DNA from 4 places in the Pseudomonas sp. TUM25319 genome. Region 2 is predicted to be linked to each of the others. Evidence: riboswitches for the same ligand, from Rfam matches in the RefSeq annotation. Region 2 holds a riboswitch; each other region holds the start of a gene.
The links. A riboswitch is a leader RNA that binds a small molecule or an ion and turns the genes downstream of it on or off. The one in region 2 is predicted to bind cobalamin.

Region 1 (7,119 bases), 3.0 Mb from region 2:
AAGGCGATGGCCTGGAACTCGCTCTGCGAGCCGTTGCCGATCAGCGCCATGCTGCGGCTGTCCGGACGCGCCAGGTAGCGTGCGGCCAGGGCCGAGGTGGCGGCGGTGCGGATCGCGGTGGTCAGGGTCATTTCGCTGAGCAGCAGCGGCCTGCCGGTATCGACGTCGCCCAAGGCACCGAACGCCATCACGGTAAGCATGCCGCGGTGGGTATTCTTCGGATGGCCGTTGACGTATTTGAAGGCGTAGAGGTTGGCGTCGGAGGCCGGCATCAGTTCGATCACGCCGTCTGGCGAGTGGTTGGCCACCCGCGCGCATTTCTCGAAGTCGTTCCAGCGCAGGTAATCCTCGCGGATGTACTCGGCCATTTCTTCCAGGCAGGTGGTCAGGCCCTTGCGGGCAACCAGGCGGCTCAGGTCGGTCACGTCGATATAGCGGGTCATGGGGGCTCTCCTTCTTGTCGTCGTCGGGGTCAGTTGCGAACGGGCAGGTGCACTTCGGCGAGCATGCAGCGTGCGCTGCCGCCGCCGATGCGTTCGATATGATCGATGTTCACCACCACCGGATGGCTGTGGCGCTCGGCCTGGCGGCGCTGGCCGGCATCGAGGGTGTTCCAGGCACTGCGCGACATCACCAGCAGCGGCTGGCCCTGCTTGTCGTGGACTTCGAGCATGTTGCCGGCGAAGCCTTCGAGCTGGTCGAAGTCCAGGCCGAGGATGTCCTTGCCGGTGTCGCGCAGGCTGTGTTCCAGGGTGCGGCGCTCGGTGGCGTCGGGCAGGGCGTCGAGACACACCACCGCCAGGTTGCGCCCCACGCTCATCATCACGTTGCTGTGATAGATCGGTGCCTGGTGGCGATCGACGGCGTGGAACACGCACAGGCGGTAATCCATGTGCTCGGCGAACTGGCGCAGGGCCTCGCCATGGGTGCGGCCGGAGTGGCAGGCGTAGCTGATGCGGTGTTCGCGGTCCAGCACCATGCTGCCGGTGCCTTCGAGGAAGATGCTCTGCTCCTCCAGCGGGCTGAGGTCGATGGTCTTGTGGATGGCGAAGCGCTCATCCAGCGCGCGCAGCACGCCCTTGTCGCGTTCCAGGCGACGGTTCTGGCCTTCCATCGGATAGAGCACCAGGCTGCCGTCGGCGTGGCTGCTCCACCAGTTGTTGGGGAAGATCGAGTCGGGCGTGTGGGGCGCCGGGGTGTCCTGTACCACCAGCACCTCGACGCCATGCTGGCGCAGGGTATCGACATAGCCGTCGAACTCTTCCAGCGCTTTCTGCTGCGCCATCTCGGCATCCAGCACGGGTTTCTGGAAGCGGTTGTTGACCGCGGTATCCGGGTTGAAGGCGAACCGCGCCGGGCGGATCATCAGGACGGTATTGGTGGTTTGCATCGGGCACGCATCCAGGGGTTGGCTGTGCGTCCATTGTCCTCCCGATGCGCTTGCAATCCCGGCTGAAGCACGCGAGGCGCCCAGCCGGGATAGCTGAAACCGGCAGGGTTGCAGCCGATTCGGCTGTCACGCTTCAGTCGTTCATGGCCCTCAGTTGGCGGGCCAGTTCCAGGGCGGTACGGGCGCTGTGTTCACCGGCCACCAGATGGGTGAAGGGCAGGTCGATCATGCGGTTCTCTCGTACCGCCCGCAGGTGCGAGAGGGCCGGATGCCTGCGCAGGTAGGCGCGTTTTGCGGTGGCGCGGGACCAGACCGCGTCGGCGAGGATGATCACGTCCGGATTCTTCAGCAGCAGTGTCTCGGGATCGACGGTGACGCCGTGCAGGTCGAGGTCGGCGAGGATGTTGCGCCCGCCGGCAGCGGCGATCAGTTCGCTGATGAAGCCCTTGCCGCCACTGCTTTCCAGGCCGCGGGTCTCGCTGTCGAGGTAGAACACCGAGACCGGTTGGCGATGGCCGGCGAGTTGCCGGGCCTGGCGCAGGTCTTCTTGTTGGGCGGCGATCAATTGCTCGGCCCGGGCATCGTGCCCCAGCAGATGACCGAGGCTGCGCAGGTCATCCGCGATGGCGGCGAAGCCGGAAGCGGGTTGCGGCGTGCAGGCATTTTCCAGCAGGTAGCTGGCGATGCCGCGGCGGGCAAGGTCGGCGCGGGGACCGATACCGTCGCCCTCGCGAAGGGCGCTGGCGAAGCCGCCGACGACGAAGTCGAACTGCCCGGCATAGAACACCTCTCGCGATGGGTAGCGGCGCGACAGCAGCGGGACGCCGCGATAACGGTTTTCCAGCAGCGAGCCGGCATCGTCATCTATATAGCTGACCGCTGCCGGCGTGACGTCCAGCGCCAGCAGCAGATCGGCGGCATGCTGGTTGAGGGCGAGGATGCGTTGGGGTGGTTGTGCGAGCGTCCGGCGCTCGCCGCAGTTGTGGTAATCGAGGGCATGGGCGGTGCTGGCGACAAGGCTGAGCAGAAGCAGCGAGAGGAGGCGTTGCATCAGCTGTCTCCGTTCAGCAACAGCTCGCTGACCGGGCGGCCGTCGAGCAGGTGTTCACGGACCAGGCGGCGGGCGTCGTCATGGCTGGCGATGCGGTACCAGCAGCGATCGGGATAGACCGTCGCCACGGGCCCTAGGTTGCAGGGAAACTGACAGTGAGTGCGGGTCAGCAGCACGCCGCCGACGGTTTCCATGCGGCCGGCGGCCAGCAATTCGTTGCGCACGGTTTTCCACAGCTGCAGGGCGCCGCGCTGGGTACAACGCGGGCCGGTACACAGCATCACATGGCGGGCATGGTCGGGGATGACCGACCACTCGGGTTTGCTCGGAATGTCCTGTTCTTGCATGGGCGTCTCCTTGGCGCAGCGGGGCGCGCGACGGCACCCCGCGACAGGCATCAGAAGCTGTAGGTGTAACGAACCTCGGCGGTGAGCGGCCGGCCCAGGTTGCTGACCTTGCGCGCGCCACTGTCCATGCTGGTGGTGTAATTGCGGTCCAGCAGGTTCTCCAGCAACAGGCTCAGGCGGTGCTCGCGCCGGGCGTCGAGGTAGCGCCAGGCATCGGCATCCACCACGGTGTAGTGGCCGTAGTCGATGTCTCGTGGGCTGATCACGCTGCCAACGTAGCGGACTGCGGTACCGGCACCCCACAGGCGGTCGGCGGACTCGTAGCCAAGGCGACTGCGGGCGAAGTAGTCGGGGATGTTGTTGAGGGTCGCGCCATTGCGTGATTCGGTGAGGTTGCGGGTCATGTCCGCCTGCAATTGCCAGCGGTCGCTGAGCTGGATCCGGCCATCGAGCTCGAAGCCCCGCACCCTGATCTCGCCGTCACCGTTGACCCATTGGGTATCAACGATAGCGATCAGGTCCTGGATACGGCGATGGAACAGCGTGCCGCTGACGCTCCAGGGCTGGCCGTCGAGCAGGTTGCTGTAGTCCAGGCCCAGTTCGGCGTTGCGGCTTTTCTCCGGCTTGAGGTTGGGGTTGCCCATCGAGTCGCCCGGCTCGTTCACGTACAACTGCTCCGCGCTGGGCAGCTTGTAGGCGGTGCCGAACTGGCCACGCAGCTTGAGGCGGTCGGTGAGGTCGTAGAGCGAGGTGAGCATGCCCACGGTCGCGCTGTCGCCGCCGCTCAGGTGCTCGCGGCGTACGCCGATGCTTGGATGCCAGTCGGGCAGGGCAGCGATTTCCGGGCGCAGTTGCACATACAGCGCGTGCGCCTCGGCCTGGTTGTTGTCGATCTGCCAGACATCGTCCTTGCCCTTGAACCACTGGTTGTCGCTGCCGAACACCAGGGTATGACCGCCGGGCAGTACGGCGGTGCCTTCGGCTTGTACGCCCCAGTCGCTGAAGCCCCAGTAGTCGTTGTGGTTGAGCACCCGGGTGCTGCCGTCGGTGTTGTTGTAGGTGCGGTTGTAGAGCGTGTCCCAATCGTTCATGTGGCCTTTGACGAAGTAGCTGAAGCGCTCGTCGAGGTGCTGTTCGAAGGTGGCCGTGGCGATCTGCTGGACACGGTCGTTGGTGGTGTTGCGGTTGGCGTCGGGACGCAGGAAGTCGAGGCTGGCGGCGCTGTATTGGTAGAAAAGTTCGAGGCGACTGTCGTTGGCAAAGCTCTGCGCGGCCTTGGCGCCGAAGGTGTTGACCTCGTAGCTGCGCTTCCTGTCGCTGACCGTCGCGGTCATCTGGCTGTTGCGGTAGGGCTGGTAGCCTTCGGAAATGTTGTGGCTCACGTACGCCAGCAGGCCGAGGTCGCCCAGGTCGTTGCTGAAGATCCGCTCGATACGTGCGTCGCCATTGCGCCCGGCGAAGCTGTCCACACCCAGGTTGACCTGGCCGGACGGATCGCGGGACTGCGCGTTGCGGGTGACGATGTTGATCACACCGGATACCGCCTGGGTGCCGAACAGCAGGCTCTGCCCGCCCTTGAGCACTTCGATGCGCTCGATGGCGGCAGCCGGCAGGGTGTCGATGTAGATGCCGCCGTAGAGACGGTTATTCAGGCGCACGCCGTCGAGCATGATCAGTGTGTCGTCGTTGCGCCCGCCCAGCAGCGAGTAGGTGCCGTAGTCGAACGGGCCTTGCTTGGGTGCCACGTAGAGGCCGGGGACGAACATCTGCAGGACGCGGGTGATGTCGGCGCTGGGGCCGGCGCGTTCGATCTGCTCGCGTTCGACGATCTCGACCTTGCTGCCGAAGCGGGCCATCTGGGCGATGGTGTCCGATTCTACCGGTGGCGCCGAGACGAATTGCTGATCGAGGTTTACCGCTGCCGCGAGAGCGCCGGTATTGCCGCCCAGCAGGCAGCCGATCAGTGGAAGGTAACGTGTATTCATTGACTTCTCGAAAAGGACTTTCGGGAAGCGCACAGGAGGGTGCTGGCGAACGCGCGCCAGTCTACCGGCTCGTGCCCGCCCACCGCAGGTTTGCCAAAAAGACTGATCGCGTCCGTGCCACAGTCGTGACGTTCCAGGCCGGTCTCCGGGCTTGCGAGTATCGAGGCGTTCGCCTTCCCATGCCTGGGCACAGTGGCTTGTTGAACGCTTCACTCGCTTACCGTTGCGGGGGCAGCGCCGGACTTGTCATGAGAGACGCACCGGCTTCCCGTTTCACCTGCCGCGCGGCGGCGGCAGACACCTGAAACGGGCGGCATCTGACCACCGGGACGACCGTTCGTCAACCGATGAGGGCCAATTGCCATTTCCCAGGCATAAAAAAACGGCACCTTGCGGGTGCCGTTTTCGGGAGCGTCCTGCGTGTTACTTGTGCAGTTCTTCCGCCGCGTACAGGGTGTTCTCCAGCAGGCAGGCGCGGGTCATGGGGCCGACGCCGCCCGGGACCGGCGTGATCCAGCCGGCGCGGGGCAGGGCGGTCTCGTAGACCACATCGCCAACCAGCTTGCCGTCTTCCTGGCGGTTGATGCCGACGTCGATGACGATGGCGCCTTCCTTGATCCACTCACCCTTGACCAGGCCCGGCTTGCCGGCGGCGACCACCACCAGGTCGGCGCGACCGACGTGGCCAGCCAGATCCTTGGTGAAACGGTGGGTGACGGTCACGGTGCAACCGGCCAGCAGCAGTTCCATGGCCATCGGGCGACCGACGATGTTGGAAGCGCCGACCACTACGGCGTTCATGCCGTAGAGATCCTGGCCGGTGCTTTGCAGCAGGGTCATGATGCCTTTCGGGGTGCAGGGACGCAGCAGCGGGATGCGCTGGGCCAGGCGGCCGATGTTGTAGGGGTGGAATCCGTCGACGTCCTTGTCCGGGCGAATGCGCTCCAGCAGCAGGGAGGCGTCCAGGTGGGCCGGCAACGGCAGTTGCAGCAGGATGCCGTCGATGTTCGCATCATCGTTGAGACGGTCGATCAGGTCGGTCAGCTCTTGCTGGGAGGTACTGCTGGGCAGGTCGAACGCCTGGGAAATGAAGCCGACTTCTTCGCAGTCCTTGCGCTTGTGCGAAACATAGACTTGAGAGGCGGGGTCGTTGCCAACCAGGATCACCGCCAGGCCGGGGGTCCGCAGACCTTGCTGGCGACGTTCCACGACACGTTTGGCGATCTGCTGGCGCAGGCTGGCGGCGATCGCCTTGCCGTCGATAAGTTGTGCAGTCATGACGGGTGATTAACCATCGAGAGGAAAAAAAAGAGCGCGCATTCTCGCATGACGGCGGCGCAGGGCAAAGGCGCTTGGTCCGGCAATTCCCCTAAGCCCTTCAATAAAATGAATTTTTTTGAGAAAAGAGTTGACGATCCCGCCGGTCGTCTATAGGATTCGCCTCACTTGTCGGGCAGGGCCTAGCACTGGTTAGCAAGGTCGGGCAGAATAAGCGGATTTTTTAGCTTGTTCAGTACGGCTAAAAGTTAATTTGTAATCCTAAGTGAAAGCAGATTAAATATGCGCCCGTAGCTCAGCTGGATAGAGCATCCGCCTTCTAAGCGGATGGTCGCAGGTTCGAGTCCTGCCGGGTGCGCCAATCAAGGGCAGCTTTGGCACAAGTCAGTAATGCAATATGGTGGACGTAGCTCAGTTGGTAGAGCGCAGGATTGTGATTCCTGTGGTCGAGGGTTCGATTCCCTTCGTCCACCCCATATTCCAAAAGGCGCCTGATGAAAATCTGGCGCCTTTGCTTTAAATGCTTCACGCGGACGTGGTGAAATTGGTAGACACACTGGATTTAGGTTCCAGCGGCGCAAGCTGTAAGAGTTCGAGTCTCTTCGTCCGCACCATCTAAGCGTCTGTTTTCAAAGGGTTTTATCCCAGCGACCTCTTAAATGGGAGCGAACTGGGAACACTTTGGGAATCGCAACGCAAAAAAAGGCAGCCTCATAGGGCTGCCTTTTTCATTTCCGGACCTCGGTTTCCTCACAGCCGAAGCGCGTGCTCCAGCATGCCGATCATGTCCGGCCCATCCTGGTGAATCCATTTCCCATAGTGCTTCCAGATCATCGCCGTCGAGGTGTGCCCCATCTGGTCCGCAATCCAATCCAGCGGCACCACGCCGGTGCTCAGCGTCTGGCTCGCGTAAGTGTGCCGGCAGTTGTTCGGGCCGCGGTACCGCACGCCGACTTTCTCCAGATGCCCCCGCCACCAGGTCTTCACCAGCACGTCAGAACTCGTCCAGGCCGCGTTGGTGGTGGTCTTGTGGAAGACGAAGCGCAGCTTCTGCCGCTTGACCGTCCG
Region 2 (7,119 bases):
CCCAGCCAGCATGAAACCGATCCAGTTGCCCCTGGGTGTGCGTCTGCGCGATGACGCCACCTTCATCAACTACTATCCGGGTGCCAACGCCGCCGCATTGGGCTACGTCGAGCGACTCTGCGAAGCCGACGCCGGCTGGACGGAAAGCCTGATCTACCTGTGGGGCAAGCAGGGTGTCGGGCGCACGCACCTGCTGCAGGCTGCCTGCCTGCGCTTCGAGCAACTGGGCGAACCCGCCGTCTACCTTCCCCTGGCGCAACTGCTCGACCGTGGTGTCGAACTGCTGGATCACCTCGAACAGTACGAGCTGGTCTGCCTCGACGACCTGCATGTCATCGCCGGCAAGCCGGAGTGGGAAGAGGCCATGTTCCATCTGTTCAACCGCCTGCGTGACAGCGGCCGCCGCCTGCTGCTGGCCGCATCCGCTTCGCCGCGGGAACTGCCGATCAAGCTCGCCGACCTCAAGTCGCGCCTGACCATGGCGCTGATTTTCCAGATGCGTGCCCTGTCCGATGAAGATAAACTGCGCGCCTTGCAGTTGCGGGCTTCCCGTCGGGGCCTGCACCTTACCGACGAAGTCGGTCACTTCATCCTCACCCGCGGCACCCGCAGCATGAGCGCGCTGTTCGACCTGCTGGAGCGTCTGGACCAGGCGTCGCTGCAGGAAAAACGCAAGCTGACGATTCCGTTTCTGAAGGAAACATTGGGCTGGTAAACAGCGTCCCAGAGCCTCGATACGGAAAAGTCACATTTTTTTCGATTGAATTTGCAAATCGAATCGATAGAAGGCATAGTCTCGACTTCTTTGAACTCTAGACACGGTCGTGCCCATGCTGAATCGCTTCGCACCCCTCGTGCCCCTCGCACTCGTGACACTGTTGTTCGGTTGCGCCGCGCATAGCCCGGCCCCGCAAGAGCAGGATCACTTCTCCGTTTCCGCCAAGTCCGCCACCAAATCCACCGTCTCCGACGCCGATGCCTCGGTGTTCGACGAAGAGCTGGCGACCGAGCAGGATCTGGAAACCTTCTCCAGCACCAAGTCTTACCAACTGCCCGTCCTGGCCGACAGCATCCTCGAACGTGGCATGTCGCTGATCGGTACCCGCTACCGCTTCGGCGGCACCTCCGAGCAGTCGGGCTTCGATTGCAGTGGCTTCATCGGTTACCTGTTCCGCGAAGAAGCCGGCATGAACCTGCCGCGCTCCACCCGCGAAATGATCAACGTGGATGCTCCGCTGGTCTCGCGCAACAACCTCAAGCCGGGTGACCTGCTGTTCTTCAGCACCAACGGCCGTGGTCGCGTCAGCCACGCCGGTATCTACCTGGGCGACAACCAGTTCATCCACTCCAGCAGCCGTCGCAGCGGTGGCGTGCGTATCGACAGCCTCGGCGATCGCTACTGGAGCAAGACGTTCATCGAAGCCAAGCGCGCGCTGGCAATGGCACCGACCACGCTCTCGCGCAACTGAGTTTCCGCTGACGTCAGGTACACGGCGACGATGCTGAAAAGCTCGTCGCCGTGCGTGTTTACAGAATTAGTCTAATCTTGATTCTCACCTTTCCGGCTTCATGACAGGATGTTCTGATGATGTCGATAATGGCGCGTTTAGCGGTATTGTCCCTGGCGGCACTGCTCGGTGCCTGCTCCAGTCACGCCCCGACCCCGGCCCCGGTGGTCCAGCCTGTATTCAATGCTCCCCAGGTATCGTTCTCGCCCGAAGCGGAGGACGTGTTGTTCCGTGCGCTGGGGCTGGTGGGCACGCCGTATCGCTGGGGCGGCAATACCCCGGACTCCGGTTTCGATTGCAGCGGCTTGATCGGCTACGTCTACCGTGACGCCGCGGGTATTGCCCTGCCGCGCTCCACTCGCGAGCTGATCGTGATGCGCGCGCCGGACGTCTCGAAGGACTCCCTGCAATCCGGCGACCTGGTGTTCTTCGCCACCAATGGCGCGAGCCAGGTCAACCATGCCGGCATCTACGTCGGCGAAGGCCGCTTCGTCCATGCGCCGTCCACGGGCGGCACGGTGCGCCTGGACTACCTGTCGAACAACTACTGGCAGAAGTCCTACCTCCAGGCCAAGCGTGTGCTGCAAGCCCCCGCGCACCTGGCACACAACCCCTGATTCCGGCGAGGTGAGCGGATGACCGGCCAGACGCTTTACCTCGACGATCCCCTCTACGACTACCTGCAGCGGGTCTCCTTGCGTGAGACGCCGCTGCTGGCGCGTCTGCGCGAGGAAACCCGGGCGCTGCCCAACGCCAGTTGGCAGATCGCGCCCGAGCAGGGGCAGTTGATGGCGTTGCTGGCGCGATTGGGTGGGGTACGCAATGCCATCGAAGTGGGCACCTTCACCGGCTACAGCGCCCTGTGCATTGCTGGAGCGCTACCGCCGGATGGCAAGCTGTTGTGCTGCGACCTGCCTGGCGACTACCACGGCATTGCCCGTCGCTACTGGCGTGAGGCGGGTGTGGAAGGGCATATCGACCTGCGCCCCGGCCCGGCGCTGGACACCCTGGCGACCCTGGCGGACGGCGCCTTCGACCTGATGTTCATCGACGCCGACAAGGCCAACTACCCGGTGTACCTGGAGCACGGCCTGCGCTTGCTGCGCCAGGGCGGTCTGCTGCTGTTCGACAACACCCTGTGGAGTGGTCGCGTCCTGCAGGCGCAGCCGGACAGCGCCGATACCCGGGCGATCCAGGCGCTCAACCTGGCGCTGCGGGATGACGAGAGGGTCGACCTGTCACTGCTGCCGCTGGGCGACGGGCTTACCCTCTGCCGCAAACGCTAGCGGGCTTTCGACACCCGCCAGATCACATTGCCCACATCATCGGCCACCAACAGGCCGCCGCGCCCGTCATTGATCACTCCGACCGGCCGCCCCATGGCCTTGCCATCGTCATTGAGAAATCCGGTCAGCAGATCGATGGGCTTGCCCGCCGGCTTGCCGTCTGCGCTGAACGGCACGAACAGCACCTTGTAGCCGCTGTGGGGCTTGCGGTTCCACGAACCGTGCTGGCCGATGAGCGCACCCTGGTCGAAGGGCGGAGGCAATACGCCGGGTTCGGCGAAGGTCAGGCCCAGGGAAGCGGTATGCGGGCCGACCGCATAGTCGGGGGCGATGGCCTTGGCCACCAGGTTCGGGTCTTGCGGCTGTACCCGGACATCCACATGCTGGCCATAGTAGCTATAGGGCCAGCCATAGAAGCCACCGTCGCGCACCGAAGTGATGTAGTCCGGCACCAGGTCGCTGCCGATCTCGTCGCGCTCGTTCACCGCCGTCCACAGTTGCCCGCTGTGGGGCTCCCAGGCCAGACCATTGGGGTTGCGCAGGCCGGACGCGAAGATCCGGTGCTGGCCCGTGGCAGGGTCGACTTCCCAGATCGCCGCGCGGCCTTGCTCCTGGTCCATGCCGTTCTCGGCAACGTTGCTGTTGGAGCCGACGGTGACATAGAGCTTCTTGCCATCGCGGCTGGCGATGACGTTCTTGGTCCAGTGATGGTTCAGCGGTCCGCCCGGCAGGTCCGTCACGGGTTGGCCGGGGCCGCTGATCGACGTGCTGCCGGGCTGATACTGGAAGCGCAGCAGCCGGTCGGTGTCGGCGACGTAGAAATCGTTGCCCACCAGCGCCATGCCGAAGGGCGAATTGAGGTTGTCGAGGAAGACCGTGCGGGTTTCCGCCACGCCGTCGCCATCGGCGTCCCGCAGCAGGCTGATGCGGTTGGCGCTTGGCACTCCGGCGCCGGCGCGGGCCATGACTTTTTTCATCACCCAACCCTTGATGCCCTTGCCATCCTCGGGTTTCGGCGGGGCGTTGGTTTCCGCCACCAGCACATCGCCGTTGGGCAGTACGTAGAGCCAGCGCGGGTGGTCCAGGCCGCTGGCGAAGGCCGCCACCTGGGTGCCGGGTGCGGCGGTCGGCTTGCCGCCGTCGGGCCAGCCGACGGCGGGGGCGATGTTCACGGTAGGGATCAGGGTCTTGTTCGGTTCCGGCAGTTGCGGCGAAGGGCCGCTGCCGTCGGTGACCTGGAGGCGGGCGTTTTCACCGCAGGCGCTCAGGCCGGTAGTGATTGCCAGCAGCAAGGCGATGCGCAGTGAAGACATGGTCCGCTCCTTTCTCTTGACCGGTCGGTCTACAAGGTCAGAGGTGGAGCGGACGCCGGAGGTTCAATCGGTGCAGTCAGGCCTGTTTCAGCAGCAGGGCGACACCGGGGTAATACTGCCCGAGTTCGTCGTGCAACTTCCGGTAGCCATAGGGGAAGCACCAGGCAATCGCGCAGGCGTTGTGCTTTTGCAGGTCGTCGACGAAGTCCTGCAGTTCCTCCGGGCTGGCGTACTGGCCGAGCTTGCACGGGCTGGCGAACAGCGTGGCGATCTTCAACTGGCTGGGATAGGCGATGCTTCGGGCCGTGGTGGTCGCTTCCTGCAGGGCGCTGCTCAGATCGACCCGGCCCACTTTCGGCCAGCGCTGGCTGACATGCAGGTACGCCGATTCGTCGCGGCTGGCCACCAGCAGGTCGCAGCGGGCGCCGCGTTCGCATTCGTCGCGCTGCTTCTTGCTCTGGAAATCCTGCAGGGTCACCAGTTCGGCTTGCCAGAGGGCGCTGGAGAGAATCCCGAGGTTGCTCCGGGCGCTTTGCCAATACGGGCCTTCGTTGTCGCCGAGGACCTGGTTGAAGCGCTCGATGCACTCGCCCCAGCGCTCCAGCGCCGGGCGCAGGAATTCCAGGCTGGGGTTGTTGATGATCAGGCCTTGCATGCTGCTCTCCTTCGTAATTGTTGTACGAGCTACAGCGGGAAAAGCGTGGCACTTTGATATCACTGCGCAGAGTGTGGCACAAGACGACAGAAACGCCATCGAACGCGCCGTACAGGGCGCCTTTCATTGACGCTCCGGATGCAACCCTCTAACCTTCGCGACTTGTTTCAGGTGCTCTGTGGCCCGCCGGCCGACAGGGTGAAACAGGGAAGCCGGTGAGCGCGTCAGGCACGCGTCATTCCGGCGCTGCCCCCGCAACGGTAAATGAGTCAAGGCTGCGCATGGCCACTGGGTGTCGTCACCCGGGAAGGCGCCCGGCCAGGGTTTCGCTACCCGCTCATGAGCCCGGAGACCGGCCTGCGACAGTTCAACGGCATCACGGAGGGTGATGCGCGGTTTTCCGGGCGACGCCGCCTGGCTTCTGCGCGTGTTCCGTGTGCCACCATCCCTTATCTGTCGCCACTGGCCGTTGATTTCGGTCCAGCCTGGGCCGACAGTGGCTCGCGGAGATCCCGATGACCGAATCCACCGAACGTGACGAACGCCACCTGGCGCGCATGCAGCGCAAGAAGGCGGTGATCGACGAGCGTATCGCCAATGCCCCCAACGAATGCGGCCTGCTGCTGGTGCTCAGCGGCAACGGCAAGGGCAAGAGCAGTTCGGCGTTCGGCATGCTTGCCCGGGCCATGGGCCACGGCATGCAGTGCGGCGTGGTGCAGTTCATCAAGGGCCGCAATGCCACCGGCGAAGAGCTGTTCTTCCGTCGCTTCCCCGAGCAGGTGCGCTACCACGTGATGGGCGAGGGCTTTACCTGGGAAACCCAGGACCGCCAGCGCGACATCGCCGCCGCCGAAGCGGCCTGGGCGGTGTCCCGGCAACTGCTGCAGGATCCGGCCATCGGCTTCGTGGTCCTCGACGAACTGAACATTGCCCTCAAGCACGGTTATCTGGATCTCGACCAGGTGCTCGCCGACCTGCAGGCGCGTCCGCCGATGCAGCACGTGATCGTCACCGGCCGCGGCGCCAAGGACGACATGATCGAACTGGCCGACACCGTCACCGAAATGGGCATGATCAAGCACGCCTTCCAGGCCGGTATCCGGGCGCAGAAGGGCGTCGAACTATGAGCGACACCCGGCATTGCCCGGCGGTGCTGATCGCCGCGCCGGCCTCCGGCCAGGGCAAGACCACCGTCACCGCCGCCCTGGCGCGCCTGCATCGCAACCAGGGGCGCGAGGTGCGGGTGTTCAAGTGCGGCCCTGATTTCCTTGACCCGATGATTCTCGAGCGCGCCAGCGGCGCGCCGGTGTATCAGCTCGACCTGTGGATGGTCGGCGCCGAAGAAAGCCGTCGCCTGCTCTGGGAGGCGGCCGCCGAAGCCGACCTGATCCTGATCGAGGGCGTGATGGGGCTGTTCGACGGTACGCCGTCCAGCGCCGACCTGGCCCGCCATTTTGGCGTACCGGTGCTGGCAGTGATCGACGGCACTGCCATGGCCCAGACCTTCGGCGCCCTGGCCCTTGGCTTGGCGCGCTATCAGCCGGACCTGCCGTTTGCCGGTGTGCTGGCCAACCGTGTCGGCTCGCTGCGCCATGCGCAACTGCTGGAAGGCAGCCTGACCGAAGGGCTGCGCTGGTACGGTGGACTGTCGCGGGAAACCGCTATCGAACTGCCGAGCCGGCATCTGGGGCTGGTCCAGGCCAGCGAGCTGACTGACCTCGACCTGCGTCTCGATGCCGCCGCCAAGGCCCTCGGCGACAGTTGCCAGTCGTCGCTGCCGCCCCCGGTGGCCTTTGCCGCGCCCGAGCCGGTCGCCACCGAGCGCCGCTTGCAGGGCGTGCGCATCGCGGTGGCCCGTGACGAAGCCTTCGCCTTCACCTATGGCGCCAACCTCGATCTGCTGCGGGCCATGGGCGCGGAGCTGAGCTTCTTCTCGCCGATTCATGACGGTGCGATTCCCGAGGCCGACAGCCTGTACTTGCCCGGTGGCTATCCGGAGCTGCATCACCATGCCCTCGCGGGCAATGCCCCGATGCTGGCCGCCATCCGCGCCCACCACCAGGCTGGTAAGCCGTTGCTGGCCGAGTGTGGCGGCATGCTGTACCTGCTCGAGGCCCTCACCGACGTCGCTGGCGAGCGCGCCGAGCTGGCCGGCCTGCTGGCGGGCGAAGCGGTGATGCAGAAGCGCCTCGCGGCCCTGGCCTTGCAGGCCGTGGAACTGCCGGAAGGCACGTTGCGTGGGCACACCTATCACCACTCCCTGACCAGTACCGAGCTGGAGCCGGTCGCCCGCGGGCAGAGCCCCAACGGCGGACGCGGTGCGGAAGCGGTGTACCGCATCGGCCGGCTGACCGCCT
Region 3 (7,119 bases), 2.5 Mb from region 2:
AGCGCCAGCAACAGCTGGCGCGCCTGGGCCGCGCGGACCACCAGTGGCTGGCGGACTGGCGCTACCCCGAGCTGCACAGCCGCAGCCAGGGCTATGTGCTGGACCACCAGGCCCAACGCCACAGCGAGGCGCAGCAGGCGTTCTACCTCAGCGACGGCTGCCGTCCCGGCGACGAGCGCCAGGCCCTGTGTCAGCGCATGCGTGATGCGCAGGCCACAACGCAAGTGCCCGGCGATGCCTCGCTGTGGCTGTTCAACCGCTGGCGCCGCCAGCACGCCCCCGACTTGCCGATTCCCTTGCCCACGGCGCAGTTGCTCGACCTGCTGTGCCCCGATGCCCCACCGAGGAAAAGCCCATGAGCCTGATCGAGACCCTGCAAACCCACATCAGTGAATTCATCTGCCGGGAGACCGACCTGCCGCCGGACGAGATCGACCTGCATACCCCGCTGGGCGCCCTGGGCGTCGGCTCGCTGGTGGGCACCCGGCTGATCGGCAGCCTTGAAGAACGCTTCGGCGTGCGCCTGTCACCGACCCTGGTGTTCGAACACCCGAGCATCATCGAGCTGGCCGAAGCCATCGCCGCACTCGCCGGCAGCGCCGGGCAAACCCGACAACAGGAGCCGGAGCATGTTTGACAAGACCTGCCTGAACCCCCAGGAACTGGCCTCGGCCACCGGCAGCCTGGCGATCCACGACTGCCTTGGCCTGCGCGCCCGGCTGCACCCGGACAAGGTGCTGTTCACCCTGCTCGATGACGACGGTGCCGAGCAGCAGCGCCTGACCTACGGCCAGCTGTACGGCCGCGCCAGCGCCATCGCCCGCCAGTTGCACAGCCACAGCCGGCCGGGCGACCGCGTCGCGCTGTTCTTTCCCCAGGGGCTGGAGTTCATCGCCAGCTTTCTCGGCTGCCTGCTGGCCGGGCGCATTGCCGTGCCGGTCAACCTGCCGACCCGGCGCCGCGTCGAACGCTGCCTGAAGATCCTCGACGACAGCGGCAGCCGCCTGTTGCTGGTGGCCGAGAGCGAACGCCCGGCCTTGCGCGAGGCGTTCGCCCGCAGCAGCGCCGAAGGGCTCGCCCTGCTCAGCCCGACCAGCGAGTGCGACGCCGAAGCAAGCTGGAGCCGACCGGAGGACAACGACCCGCAGCGCACCGCCTTCCTGCAGTACACCTCGGGATCGACCTCGGCACCCAAGGGCGTGATCGTCAGCCACGCCAACATCAGCGCCAACCTGCGCATGATGCGCGACGCCTGGGCACTGGATCACACCAGCGATTTCGTCACCTGGCAGCCGCACCACCACGACATGGGGCTGATCCTCGGCCAATTGCTGCCCATCGTACTGGGCAACCACACGGTGATCCTGTCGCCAGCCACCTTCGTTCGCCAGCCACTGGTCTGGCTGCAGGCCATCGCCCGTTACCGCGCACGCCTGGCCGGCGGCCCGAACTTCGCCTACAACCTCGCCGTGGAACGCTACGACGCCCGCCGCCTGGAAGGCCTGGACCTGTCCTGCTGGACCCACGCCCTCAACGGCGCCGACGTGGTGCGTCCGGCCAGCCTGACGCGCTTCGCCGAGTGCTATGGCGCCCATGGTTTTGCCGCCAGCGCCTTCCTACCCTGCTACGGCCTGGCCGAGGCGACCCTGTTCGTGTCCGGTGGCCCCCATGGGCGACCGGTACGCACCCTCAGTGCCGACCCGCAGGCGCTGGCACTGGAACAGCGCTTGCGCCGGCCCGTCGACCCGGCCAATGCGCAGGTGCTGGTGGGCTGTGGCGAGCCTTCGTGGGAGGTGCAGGTAGCGATCGTCGACCCCGCCACACGGCAACGTTGCGAAATCGGGCAGATCGGCGAGATCTGGCTGCGCGGCCCGGCCATCGCTCGCGGTTACTGGCAGAACCCGGAGGCCACCGAGGCAGGCTTTCGCGCGCGCCTCGACGACGGCAGCGAACACCACTGGCTGCGCACCGGCGACCTGGGCTTCGTCGAGGAACAGGACCGCCAGCTCTACATCGGCGGCCGCCTGAAGGACCTGATCATCTGCGAGGGCCGCAACCTGCACCCGGAAGACATCGAGCACACGGTGATCGAGGCGCTGCGCGATGCAAGGGCACAAAGCTGCGCCGTGTTCAGCCACGACAACGAACAACAGCGCCAGACCCTGGTCGCCGCCATCGAGCTGAACCGCGAGCTCAAGCGCTGGCTGCGCGACGATCCGCGCCAGCTCAAGGCCACCGTGCGCGGCGCGGTGACGGACAGCCACGGCGTGACCCTGAATCGCATCGTGTTCGTCCAGCCCACCAGCATCCACAAGACCACCAGCGGCAAGATCCAGCGCGGCAGGATGCGCCAGCTCTACCTGGCGGCCCAACTGGAACTGCTCGATGACGCCTGAGACGGGCCTGGTGCAGTGGCTGGCCGACGACGCGGCGCCGGTCAGCCTGGTGTGCTTTCACTGCGCCGGCGGCAGTGCACAGGGGTTCTTCCCGTGGAAAAAAGCCGTGGCCGGCCGCTGCGAACTGTATGCGGTGGAACTGCCCGGCCGTACCCGGCGACTGCGCGAGCCCTTCGCCCGCTCGCTGGCGGAGCTGGCCGGGCACTTCGCCGAGCAGTGCCAGCGGCTGCCGGACAAACCGCTGGTGCTGTTCGGCCACAGCCTGGGGGCCCTGCTCGCCTACGAAACCGCCCGCCACCTGCTGGCCGCGGGCGCCCGGCGACCCTCGCGGCTGCTGGTGGCGTCACGGCAAAGCCCGGACTGGCTGCCAGTCTGCGCCGGCCTGCCGCCGCTGACCGACCGCGCCCTGCGCGACTACCTCGCCGACCTCGCCGGCACGCCCAGGGAAGTGCTGGACAACCCGGCGATGATGGACCTCACCGTACCGATCCTGCAGGCCGACCTTGAACTGATCCTCGACTACCGCCATCGGTACCAGCAGCCGCTGGAGATCCCCGTGGTGGCTTTCGGGGCGCTGGAGGACCGCCAGGTGAGCTACGAGTCGCTGCTGGCCTGGCGTCGGGTCAGCGGTGCCGGGTTCTCCCTGCGCATGAGCGACGGCGGGCACTTTGCGGTGATGGGGCAAATCGAAAGCGTGCTGCGGGCCCTGGGCTGACGCCCGGGGCTGGCCCTGCGCCGCTCTATCCCGTACCATCGCGCCCCGCCGGTTTCCGAAAGGAATTAATAGGGAATCCGTGCGCGCCGCCCACCGGCGCGAAAACGGAACTGCCCCCGCAACTGTAGGCGCCGAGCCTGCTCCTCATCGAACGCCACTGGGCCACGCCCGGGAAGGCTGGAGCAGTGCCAGGACGCGCCAGTCAGGAGACCTGCCGGCCAGCAGCATCACAAACCCACCGGCGGGGTGTCCGGAAAGGGCATCCCGTCTGCGCACGGCAACCGTCTTCACGGCTGCCCGGCGTGCGTCCGCGTGTTTTTCCGGGGTGTGTTTTCCAGACCTGTGCCGTGTCACCGCACACGTTCGAATGGAGATCGCATCCGCATGTCACCGTCCCGTCTCGCCCTAGCCCTGCTCGCCAGCCTCGGCCTGAACCACGCCGCTGTCGCCGCGCCTACCCAGTACCCGCTCACCGTGGACAACTGCGGCATGAAGCTGACCTTCGACCAGGCGCCCGCCCGCGCCGTGACCATCGGCCAGTCCGGTACCGAGATGTTCTATGCCCTGGGCCTGGAACAGAAGCTGGCCGGCACCTCGCTGTGGTTCAGCGATGTCCCCGAACGCTTCAAGGCGCAGAACGCGAAGGTCGAGCGTCTGGCCGACAACGACCCCAGCTTCGAGGCGGTGATCGGCAAGCGGCCCGGCCTGGTGGCGGTGCAGTTCGAGTGGATGGTCGGACCGCAAGGCGTGGTCGGCACCCGCGAGCAGTTCGCCGACCTCAAGGTGCCGACCTACCTGATGCCGTCCGACTGCGAAGGCAAGGACAACCTCAGCGGCGCCGACGGCACCCGCCTGCAACCGTTCCAGATCGACAGCCTGTACAAGAGCATCGAGCAACTGGCGCAGATCATGGACGTGAGCGAGCGCGGCGATGCCGTGGTCAACGACCTCAAGGCGCGTCTGGCCAAGGTCACCGCCAGCGCCGGCCAGCGCCGCGAAGAAAACCAGTCGGCGGTGTTCTGGTTCTCCAGCGCCGACCTCGACATCGACCCCTACGTGGCCGGGCGCAAGGGTATTCCCGACTTCATGCTCAACACCCTGGGCATGCGTAACGTCATCGAGTCCGATGAGGAATGGCCGACCGTGGGCTGGGAAACCATCGCCAAGGCCAACCCGACCTTCCTGGTGATCGCCCGCATGGACCGCCGCCGCTTCCCCGCCGACGATTACCTGAAGAAACTCGAGTTCCTCAAGAACGATCCGGTCACCCGCAACATGGACGCAGTGAAAAACGACCGCATCGTCATCATCGACGCCAACTCGATGCAGGCCAGCCTGACCCTGATCGATGGCATCGAAGCCCTGGCCGCCGCCAGCCAGAAGGCCCGTTGATGCTCCACGCCCTTGCCCGTCTCGCCCTGCGCTCGCTGGGCCATGCACTGTGGGTCGGCGCCCTGCTGGCCCTGGCGGTGATCGCCGCGGCCAGCATCGGCGAAACGCGCCTCGGGCTGTCCGTGGTGCTGGACGTGCTGGGCAACAAGTTGTGGAGTGCCGGGCATCTGCTCGACCCCATCGACGAAGGCATCATCTGGAACTATCGCCTGCCCCGCGCCCTGGTGGCCGGCGCCTGCGGGGCCGGTCTGGCCATGGCCGGCGTGGTATTGCAGGCGCTGCTGCGCAACCCGCTGGCCGACCCCTACCTGCTGGGGATTTCCGCCGGAGCGTCCACAGGCGCGGTGCTGGTGGCGATCATCGGGGTCGGCGCCGGAGCCTTGTCGATGTCCGCCGGCGCGTTCGTCGGCGCCCTCGCCGCCTTCGCCCTGGTGGCGCTGCTGGCCCGGGGCGCACGGGGAGCCGGCAGTGCCGGACAGATCATCCTCGCCGGTATCGCCGGTTCGCAGTTGTTCAACGCCCTCACCTCGTTCCTGATCACCGCCTCGGCCAGCGCCGAACAGGCCCGCGGCCTGATGTTCTGGCTGCTGGGCAACCTCAGCGGAGTGCGCTGGCCGGCGGTGTGGCTGGCGCTGCCGGTGGTGCTGGCAGGCTTGCTGCTGTGCCTGTGGCACCGCCGCGCACTGGACGCCTTCACCTTCGGCAGCGATGCCGCGGCGGCGCTGGGCATTCCGGTGCGCCGGGTACAGGTGCTGCTGGTGACCTGCTCGGCGCTGATGACCGCCGTGCTGGTCTCCCTCGTCGGCTCCATCGGCTTCGTCGGCCTGGTGATTCCCCATGCCGTGCGCCTGCTCGCCGGCCCGCGGCACACCCGCCTGCTACCGCTGAGCGCACTGTGCGGGGCATTGTTCCTGATCGCCGCCGATGTGCTGTCGCGCACCCTGCTCAAGGGGCAGGTGCTGCCCATCGGCGTGATCACAGCGCTGGTCGGCGCACCGGTGTTCGCCCTGATCCTGATCCGGGGGCAGCGCCTGCGATGAACGCCTTCAACGATGCGCAACGCTGTGCCGCCCTCGCCTGCAACGGCCTGGGCTATCGGATCAAGGACACGCCGCTGCTGGCGGAAGTGAGCTTGCAGGCGGTTCCCGGCGAAACCCTCGGCATCGTCGGCCCCAACGGTTCGGGCAAATCCACCCTGCTGCGGCTGCTGGCCGGTCTGCTCAAACCTTGCGCCGGTGAGGTACTGCTCAACGCGCAACCGCTGTCGCGCCTGCGCCGCAGCGACATCGCCCGGCAACTGGCGGTGGTGGAACAACAGGCCAGCACCGATGACGCCATCAGCGTGCGCGACGCCGTGGAACTGGGCCGCACGCCTTGGCTGTCGGCGCTGTCACCGTGGAACGCAGCCGACGATGCCATCGTCGCCGACGCTCTACGGGCGGTGGGCATGCAGCACCTGGCGACACGAGCCTGGCACAGCCTGTCCGGCGGCGAGCGCCAGCGCGTGCACATCGCCCGCGCCCTGGCCCAGCAGCCGCGCGTGCTGCTGCTGGACGAGCCGACCAACCACCTGGATATCCAGCAGCAACTGAGCATCCTGCACCTGGTGCGGGCACTGCCGGTGACCACCCTGATCGCCCTGCACGACCTCAACCAGGCCCTGGACTGCGACCGCCTGGCAGTCATGCAGCAGGGCCGGCTGGTGGCCCTCGGACCGCCGCTGGAGGTACTGACCCCGCAACGCCTGCGCGACACCTTCGGCGTGCACGGCCATTTCATCGACGACCCGCTGGACGGCAGCCGTTTCCTGCGCCTGCGTCCGCTCTGACCCTGTTTCGAGGATTCTGCAATGAAACGCTTTTCCGCCCTGGCGCTGTCGGCCCTGCTGCTCAGCAGCACCGCCGTGGCCGAGGTCCATGAAGTGAAGATGCTCAACCGTGGTGCCAGCGGCGCCATGGTCTACGAACCGGACTTCCTGCGCCTGCAGCCCGGCGACAGCGTGCGCTTCGTCGCCACCCACAGCAGCCACAACGCCGCCAGCATCGAAGGCCTGCTGCCGGCCGGCGCCGCGCCATTCAAAAGCAAGATCAACCAGCCGCTGGAAGTAACGTTCGACGTCCCCGGCTTCTACGGCATCCAGTGCAGCCCCCATGTCTCGATGGGCATGGTCATGGCGATCCAGGTCGGCGAGCCCGGCGCTGCCGCCCCGGTGATACCCGCCAACCTCAACCCCCGTGCCGGCCAACGCCTGGCGAGCATCATCCAGCGCGAACTGCCACCGCGCTGATTCCCGATTTCGTCTGTTACGCAAGGAACGCCCGTGATCAAGCTCCACCCTTTCGCCCTGGCCCTCGCGGCGCCAGCGCTGGCCCATGCCGAATCGGCCCAGGAACAGGCCAACGGCTTTATCGACGACAGCACCTGGCTGCTGCTCAACCGCAGCGTCTTCGATCAGCGCGACTACCGCCACGACGCCCGCAGCAACGGCGCGCGCAACGCCTACAAACCCCGCAACCAACGCAGCGACCAGTCGCTGGAATGGGCCTATGGCCTGATGGGCACCCTGCAATCGGGCTTCACCCAGGGCACCGTCGGCGTGGGTGTCGATGCCCACCT
Region 4 (7,119 bases), 1.3 Mb from region 2:
CGGCGGCATCAGGTGGTCGATGATCACCGCCTGGGTGCGGCGCTTGGCCTGGGCGCCCTCGCCCGGGTCGTTGACGATGAACGGGTAGATGTTCGGCAGCGGCCCGATCAGCGCATCCGGCCAGCACTGGTCGGAGAGACCAACGCCCTTGCCCGGCAGCCACTCCAGGTTGCCGTGCTTGCCGACATGGATCAGCGCATCGGCGGCAAAGCCGTGGCGCAGCCAGAAGTAAAAGGCCAGGTAGCCGTGGGGCGGTACCAGGTCCGGGTCGTGGTAGACGGCGCTCGGGTCGAGCTGATAGCCACGCGCCGGCTGGATGCCGACGAAGGTCAGGCCCAGACGCAGGCCGGCGACCATCATGCGCCCGCCACGGAACATCGGGTCCTGCTGCGGCTCGCCCCAGCGTTCGCGCACCGCCTGCTGATTGGCTTCGGGGAGTTGGGCAAAGGCCGCCAGGTAGTCGTCCAGCGCCATGCTCTGGGCACAGGGGCGCTGGTCGAGGGTGTCGAGGTCGTTGCTGACACCGCCCAGCAGGTCGTGGATCAGCGCGGTGCCGGTATCCGGCAATTCGCTCACCGGATACCCCTGCTGTTTCAGCGCCCGCAGGATATTCAGGGCCGCCGCCGGCGTGTCCAGGCCGACGCCGTTGCCGATGCGACCATCACGGGTCGGGTAGTTGGCGAGGATCAGCGCCACCCGCTTCTGCGGATTGGGCAGGCGCGCCAGTTCGCACCAGCGCCGTGCCAGCTCGGCGACGAAATCCATGCGCTCGGGGTGCGGCCGGTAGCAGACCACATCGGACTGGCTGCGCTCGCTGCGCCAGGCCAGGTCCTTGAAACTCACCGGCCGGGTGATGATCCGCCCGTCCAGCTCCGGCAAGGCGATGTGCATCGCCAGGTCCCGGGCGCCGAGGCCCTGTTCGCTGGCCTCCCAGCCCGGCTGGTTGTCCTGGGCGCAGATCGCCTGCAACACCGGGATGTCACGGCGGAACGGGCGCAGGTGCGGCTGTTCCGGGCTGGACTGGGCGAAGCCGGTGGTATTGAGGATCAGCGCAGCGCCGGTTTCGTCCAGCCAGTCTTCGACCTGGGCCAGGCAACCGGCTTCCTTGAGGCTGGCTACGGCGATCGGCAAGGGATTGAGCCCGGCACCGGCCAGACGCTCGCAGAACACGTCGACGAAGCCGGTGTTGGCCGCCTGCAGGTGCGAGCGGTAGAACAGCAGCGGCACCACCGGCTGGCCGGCTTGCCAGTCGGCACGCCAGTGCGCCAGTCCGGGTTCGGCATGATCGGGGTGGTAAAGGCTGGTACGCGGCAATTGCCGAGGTTCGTCCCAGGCGTAATCGCGACCCAGCCACAGACTGGCCAGGCAGTTGAACAGATTCAGGGCGTTGGCCTTGCCGCCCTGGCGCAGGAAGTGCCAGAGCCGTTCGGCGTGTTCGCCCGTCACGCTGCCCAGACTGCTCAGCTCCGGGTCCGGACGGTCGTCGCCCGGCACCAGGATCAGCTTCACGCCACGGGCGGCCAGTTCCACCAGTTGCTCGACGCCGTAGCGCCAGTAACCGATGCCGCCATGCAGCGACACCAGGATCACCTTGGCGTGGCGCAGCACCTGGTCAACGTAAAGGTCTACCGAGGCATGGTTCTGTACCTGCATGGGGTTGGCCAGGCGCAGGCTGGGGTAATCGCCCGGCAACTGCCGGGCGGTTTCGGCCAGCAGCGCCAGGTGCGAATCACCACTGCAAAGGATCACCAGCTCGGCAGGTGTCTGCCCGAGGTCGGCAATGCTGTCGTCCGGTACGAAACCACCGGGCTGGGTCCGCAGCAGGTGCATGGATCAGGCGCCCAGGGCCGAGCGCAGACGGGCTTGCAGGACCTCGGCCTCCAGTTCCTGGCCGATCAGCACCAGGCGCGTGACCCGCGGTTCGTCGGCGCGCCAGGCGCGGTCGAAGTGCTTGTCGAAGCGGGTGCCCACGCCCTGGATCAGCAGACGCATCGGCTTGCCGGGAATGGCGGCGAAGCCCTTGACCCGCAGGATGCCGGTATCCACCACCAGTTGGGTCAGGGCGTCCAGCAGCAGGGCTTCGTCGGCTTCCGGCAGTTCCAGGGAGATGGAATCGAAGGCGTCGTGATCGTGATCGTCGTGGTCGTCGTCATCATGGTGGCTGTCGTGGTGGGTGCGCCGGCCATCGATATGAGCTTCGGACTCGGCGCCCAGGCCCAGCAGCACGTCCAGTGGCAACACGCCTTTGCTCGCCTCGATCACCTTCACCGCAGGCGGCAGCTCTTCGGCCACTTCGGCACGCACCGCAGCCAGGGCGTCGGCGGCGATCAGGTCGGCCTTGTTCAGCACCACCAGGTCGGCGCTGGCCAGTTGGTCGGCGAACAGCTCGTGCAGCGGCGATTCGTGGTCCAGGTTCGGGTCCAGCTTACGCTGGGCGTCCACCTGCTCGGGGAAGGCGGCGAAGGTGCCGGCGGCCACGGCCGGGCTGTCGACCACGGTGATGACCGCGTCGACGGTGCAGGCATTGCGGATTTCCGGCCACTGGAAGGCTTGTACCAGAGGCTTGGGCAGCGCCAGGCCGCTGGTTTCGATCAGGATATGGTCGAGATCGCCGCGACGGGCCACCAGTTCGCGCATCACCGGGAAGAACTCTTCCTGGACGGTGCAGCACAGGCAGCCGTTGGCCAGCTCGTAGACACGGCCGCTGGCCTCTTCCTCGGTGCAGCCGATGCTGCATTGTTTGAGGATCTCGCCGTCGATGCCCAGCTCGCCGAACTCGTTGACGATCACCGCGATGCGGCGGCCCTGGGCGTTGTCCAGCATGTGCCGCAGCAGGGTGGTTTTGCCCGAACCGAGGAAGCCGGTGACGATGGTGACGGGGAGTTTGGCCAGTGTTTTCATGTCGGATGCCCTTGGCAGGATGGCGGGCATGCGGGACGGGAGCCGCAGGCCGTCTGGCCTGGGCGCGTTCGCCACCGGATCACCCCGCCCGGTTGAATGTCGGAAACTGTACGAGGCAGGTCTCCTGGCTCGCGCTGTGCCCTTCAGGGCGTCACCGACGCCTTCCCGCCGTCTGGGCAGTGGCTGTGTCGATGCTGGCAGCGCCTACAGTTGCGGGGGCAGCCGCGGCCTGGCCAATAAAGGCGCACCGCGTTCCCCTCTTCGGTTCTGTACGAAAAGCCTTGATACTCGGTGATGCTGCGTTGAAAACAGCCTCGGAATGCTCATTGACAACCAGTCAACTCCGCTTCCTCGGCTGTTTTCGCCTTGCCTGACCTTCGTCTCAAGACTTTTCGTACAGAACCTAGCTCCGGCCCGCGCCGAAGAACCTCGAATCGGCAAGGCTACGCAGTGCCCGGAAGTCGGTCAACCGCTGTATTGACGGATGTCAACGCGCGTGATTTCCTAGCGCGATTCGTTTGGGTGCCTTTTTTATTACAAAAGGTGAAACGGGAAACCGGTAAAAGCCGGTGCTGCCCCCGCAACGGTAAGCGAGGAAAGCGTCTGATCCACTGTGCCAGCAGTTCGGCATGGGAAGGTGACGCCACGGTTGGAGTTGTTCATCCACCCTCGCCAGCCCGGAGACCGGCCCAGACCAGCATTGACCAAACCTGCGGTGGGCGGGCGACGTTGCAACTCCTGGGCGAGTCCGGTCAGGGGTTCTTCGCGCTTGCCTGTTGCCGATAACACCAAGAGGAAAGCGCCATGCCGATCACCACAGCCCGTCCTTCCATCGCCACACCCGTCACCCTCAGCCAGCGTATCGTCGCCGCCGTAAGCGCCTCGGTACTGGGCCTGTGCCTGGTCTACTTCGCCGGGTTCTCGCACATCGAAGCGGTGCATAACGCCGCTCACGACACCCGCCACAGCGCCGCCTTCCCCTGCCACTGAGGCCTGCCCGAATGTTCATGCGCATTGCCCGCACCGCAGGCTTCGCCGGCCTGCTGGCCGCCCTGCTGTTGACCCTGTTGCAGAGCTTCTGGGTGTCGCCGCTGATCCTCCAGGCGGAAACCTATGAAACCGCCGCCCCGGCCGCTCACGAACACGAGCATGCCGGCGCCGCCGCCACTGAAGAACATCACCACGACGCCGAAGCCTGGTCGCCGGAAGATGGCTGGCAGCGCGTGCTGTCCACCACCGGTGGCAACCTGGTGGTCGCGGTGGGCTTTGCCCTGCTGCTCGCCGCCATGTACACCCTCCGCAGCCCGGGACGCGTGGCCACCGGCGCCCTCTGGGGCCTGGGCGGTTTCGCCGTGTTCTGCCTGGCACCGAACCTCGGCCTGCCGCCCGAACTGCCCGGCACCGCCGCCGCCGACCTGGCCCTGCGTCAGTACTGGTGGGTCGGCACTGCCGCCGCCACCGCCGTGGGCCTGGCCCTGATCGTGTTCGCCGGCAACTGGCTGCTCAAGGCCGTAGGCCTGGTGCTGCTGGTCCTCCCCCACGTGATCGGCGCGCCGCAACCTGAAGTGCATGAGAGCCTGGCACCGGAGGCCCTGGAGTCGCAGTTCATCGTCGCTTCGCTGCTGACCAACGCCGCGTTCTGGGTCGCCCTGGGCCTGATCAGCGCCTGGCTGTACCGTCGCCAGGCGGCCTGATGACCGTTACACCCGGCGTAACCCCGCTGTTCGCCGGGCTGGGCTGCCGTCGCGGCAATTCGGCCAGTGCTCTGGCCAGACTGCTGCGGCAGACCCTGCAGGCCCATGACCTGCCCGTTTCCGCCCTCGCTGGCCTGGCCAGCATCGACCTCAAGCGCAACGAACCCGGCCTGCTGCGCCTGGCGGCCGACCTCGACCTGCCGCTGATCTTCTTCAGCGCCGCGCAACTGGCGCCCTTTGCCTCACGCCTGAGTCACCATTCCGCCATCGCCTTTCGCCACAGCGGCTGCCACGGCGTGGCCGAAAGCAGCGCCCTGGCCTTGGCCGAACAGGCCGGCGGCGGCATCGCGCAACTGCGCATCACCCGTATCGTGCAGGACGACATGACCCTGGCATTGGCCTGGGCACCGTCCTTTGGCGGATAATCCGCCGCCTCTCGTCCAAGGATTCGTCATGACCGTCTATTTCATCGGCGCCGGCCCCGGCGACCCGGAGCTGATCACCGTCAAGGGCCAGCGCCTGATCCGCCAGTGCCCGGTGATCATCTACGCCGGCTCCCTGGTACCCGCTGCAGTGCTCGAAGGCCACAGTGCCGAGACTCTGATCAACAGCGCCGAGCTGCACCTGCAACAGATCATCGACGCCATCAGCGCCGCCCACGCCAAGGGCCAGGACGTAGCCCGGGTGCACAGCGGCGACCCCAGCCTGTACGGCGCGATTGGTGAGCAGATCCGCCATTTGCGCGAGCTGGGCATTCACTACGAGATCGTCCCCGGCGTCACCGCCACCGCTGCCAGTGCCGCGCTGCTGGGCTGCGAGCTGACCCTGCCGGACATTGCCCAGAGCGTGATCCTCACCCGCTTCGCCGACAGCTCGCCCATGCCCGAGGGCGAGGCGCTGGCCAGCCTGGCGGCGCACGGCACGACCATGGCGATTCACCTCGGGGTCCGTCATCTGGCACGGATCGTCGAGGAACTGCGCCCGCACTACGGCGGTGACTGTCCGATTGCCGTGGTCCACCGCGCCACCTGGCCGGACCAGGACTGGGTGCTGGGCACCCTCGACGACATCGTCGGGCAGAGCGAGCGCAAGGGGTTCCGCCGCACCGCGCTGATCCTGGTGGGGCGGGTGCTGTCCAGCGACAGCTTCAGCGAGTCGGCGCTGTACCGGGCCGGACACGCGCACCTGTATCGCCCATAATGGCCACTTGCATTGCCTTCGCAGCCCCTTCAACCTAGGGCTTCGGCATATTTCAAAGGACTACCTTCATGCTTGAGCTCCGCCCCTGCTGCGAATGCTGCGCCACCGACCTGCCAGGCGACAGCCGCGATGCGATGATCTGTTCGTTCGAATGCACCTATTGCCGCAGCTGCGCGGAAGGTCAGTTGAAGGGCAAATGCCCGAACTGTGGCGGCGAGCTGCAGCCACGTCCGGCGCGGGTGGGCGAGAAGCTGACGCGCAACCCGGCGACCACGGTACGCACGGTGAAAGCCGGGGGATGCCCGGCACATTGAAACAGGGCCTGCAATGCAGGCCCTTTTTTCTGGCTAGTGCGGCTGCAGCTTGTTCTTGATCAGGCCGATGACAAAGGTCAGGATCGCTCCGCCTGCGCCACCGCCCACCACGCTGCTGATGATCGCGGCAAGATCCAGGGTGCCGGCTGCGCCAGCCTCGGCCAATGCCGGATCGCCGGTGAAGTGGGACAGGATCTGCCCGAGCACCACGCCACCGACCCCACCAAGAATCGAATTGAGCAGCGGGCCCATGCCTTGTTTGCTCATCCCCGCCGCATTGCCGCCTACCACACCACTGATGATCTGAATCGCCAGACTGATGATATCCATCGCAATTGCCCCTCTATAGCGCCTGAATTGACGACTCGCGAGCGGGCTACTTCGGATACGGCCACCACCACCGGCGTTGAGGCGTCGTGGTCCGACCAACGACGGCAAGCTGTTGCGGATAGCCGACAGTATAGGTAGGACTTTTCGCACGCGCGAATCACGCGCCAGGAGGCCGGCGGCGGATCAGGGCCTGACGTTCTTCAGTTCGTTGAGCAGCCCCAGCAGCGATTGCAGCTTGGCCTCGCCGAACTGTTCGAGGATGCGCTGGTAGTTGCGCTCCATGTCTTCGCTCATGTCGATGAAGCACTGCTGGCCCTGCTCGGTCAGGGTGACGAACACCCGGCGCTGGTCCTGGGTCGACTTCTTGCGTCGGACCAGGCCATCGCGCTCCAGGCGACTGAGCACGCCGGTCATGCTCGGCTTGAGGATGCACGCCTGCTCGGCCAGTTGATGACTCTCCAGCTCACCCTGCTGACGCAGGATGCGGATCACCCGCCACTGCTGTTCAGTCAGGCCGTGCTCGTTGAGAGAAGGACGGAAGAACGCCATCGCGGCTTCGCGGGCTTGCAGCAGGGTCAGCGTCAGGGACGGTCTTGGAGTAGGCATGGTCAGACTGATATCAACGGGGATTGCGCAGCTTAAGAGCGGGGGCGGCGCGCCGCAAGGTCCACCCAGAGACC

Region 1: it holds a riboswitch for cobalamin, as region 2 does, so the genes downstream of both, AC05QJ_RS11500 (TonB-dependent receptor plug domain-containing protein) here and cobO (cob(I)yrinic acid a,c-diamide adenosyltransferase) in region 2, are expected to answer to the same signal.
Region 3: it holds a riboswitch for cobalamin, as region 2 does, so the genes downstream of both, AC05QJ_RS14125 (ABC transporter substrate-binding protein) here and cobO (cob(I)yrinic acid a,c-diamide adenosyltransferase) in region 2, are expected to answer to the same signal.
Region 4: it holds a riboswitch for cobalamin, as region 2 does, so the genes downstream of both, AC05QJ_RS19085 (CbtB domain-containing protein) here and cobO (cob(I)yrinic acid a,c-diamide adenosyltransferase) in region 2, are expected to answer to the same signal.

What each region holds. Positions count from the first base shown of each region.
Region 1 covers NZ_CM150751.1:2,428,979-2,436,097, forward strand. Annotated here, with positions in the region: gene AC05QJ_RS11480 (ornithine cyclodeaminase) at 1-443, opposite strand, end outside; gene ctlX (citrulline utilization hydrolase CtlX) at 473-1,390, opposite strand; gene AC05QJ_RS11490 (ABC transporter substrate-binding protein) at 1,524-2,441, opposite strand; gene AC05QJ_RS11495 ((2Fe-2S) ferredoxin domain-containing protein) at 2,441-2,788, opposite strand; gene AC05QJ_RS11500 (TonB-dependent receptor plug domain-containing protein) at 2,839-4,773, opposite strand; cobalamin riboswitch at 4,893-5,093, opposite strand; gene folD (bifunctional methylenetetrahydrofolate dehydrogenase/methenyltetrahydrofolate cyclohydrolase FolD) at 5,197-6,051, opposite strand; tRNA gene AC05QJ_RS11510 (tRNA-Arg) at 6,336-6,412, shown strand; tRNA gene AC05QJ_RS11515 (tRNA-His) at 6,452-6,527, shown strand; tRNA gene AC05QJ_RS11520 (tRNA-Leu) at 6,581-6,665, shown strand; gene AC05QJ_RS11525 (Arm DNA-binding domain-containing protein) at 6,802-7,119, opposite strand, start outside.
Region 2 covers NZ_CM150751.1:5,463,905-5,471,023, reverse strand. Annotated here, with positions in the region: gene hda (DnaA regulatory inactivator Hda) at 11-715, shown strand; gene AC05QJ_RS24700 (C40 family peptidase) at 831-1,469, shown strand; gene AC05QJ_RS24695 (C40 family peptidase) at 1,589-2,125, shown strand; gene AC05QJ_RS24690 (O-methyltransferase) at 2,144-2,794, shown strand; gene AC05QJ_RS24685 (PQQ-dependent sugar dehydrogenase) at 2,791-4,107, opposite strand; gene AC05QJ_RS24680 (hypothetical protein) at 4,184-4,762, opposite strand; cobalamin riboswitch at 4,915-5,137, shown strand; gene cobO (cob(I)yrinic acid a,c-diamide adenosyltransferase) at 5,278-5,889, shown strand; gene AC05QJ_RS24670 (cobyrinate a,c-diamide synthase) at 5,886-7,119, shown strand, end outside.
Region 3 covers NZ_CM150751.1:2,996,525-3,003,643, reverse strand. Annotated here, with positions in the region: gene fabD (ACP S-malonyltransferase) at 1-359, shown strand, start outside; gene AC05QJ_RS14140 (acyl carrier protein) at 356-637, shown strand; gene AC05QJ_RS14135 (fatty acyl-AMP ligase) at 630-2,396, shown strand; gene AC05QJ_RS14130 (thioesterase II family protein) at 2,386-3,111, shown strand; cobalamin riboswitch at 3,144-3,344, shown strand; gene AC05QJ_RS14125 (ABC transporter substrate-binding protein) at 3,496-4,503, shown strand; gene AC05QJ_RS14120 (FecCD family ABC transporter permease) at 4,503-5,543, shown strand; gene AC05QJ_RS14115 (ABC transporter ATP-binding protein) at 5,540-6,331, shown strand; gene AC05QJ_RS14110 (pseudoazurin) at 6,353-6,790, shown strand; gene AC05QJ_RS14105 (OprD family porin) at 6,827-7,119, shown strand, end outside.
Region 4 covers NZ_CM150751.1:4,134,802-4,141,920, forward strand. Annotated here, with positions in the region: gene cobN (cobaltochelatase subunit CobN) at 1-1,830, opposite strand, end outside; gene cobW (cobalamin biosynthesis protein CobW) at 1,834-2,901, opposite strand; cobalamin riboswitch at 2,999-3,199, opposite strand; cobalamin riboswitch at 3,405-3,608, shown strand; gene AC05QJ_RS19085 (CbtB domain-containing protein) at 3,706-3,891, shown strand; gene AC05QJ_RS19090 (CbtA family protein) at 3,903-4,595, shown strand; gene AC05QJ_RS19095 (cobalamin biosynthesis protein) at 4,595-5,020, shown strand; gene cobM (precorrin-4 C(11)-methyltransferase) at 5,049-5,795, shown strand; gene AC05QJ_RS19105 (DUF1272 domain-containing protein) at 5,864-6,109, shown strand; gene AC05QJ_RS19110 (hypothetical protein) at 6,143-6,439, opposite strand; gene hpaR (homoprotocatechuate degradation operon regulator HpaR) at 6,623-7,045, opposite strand.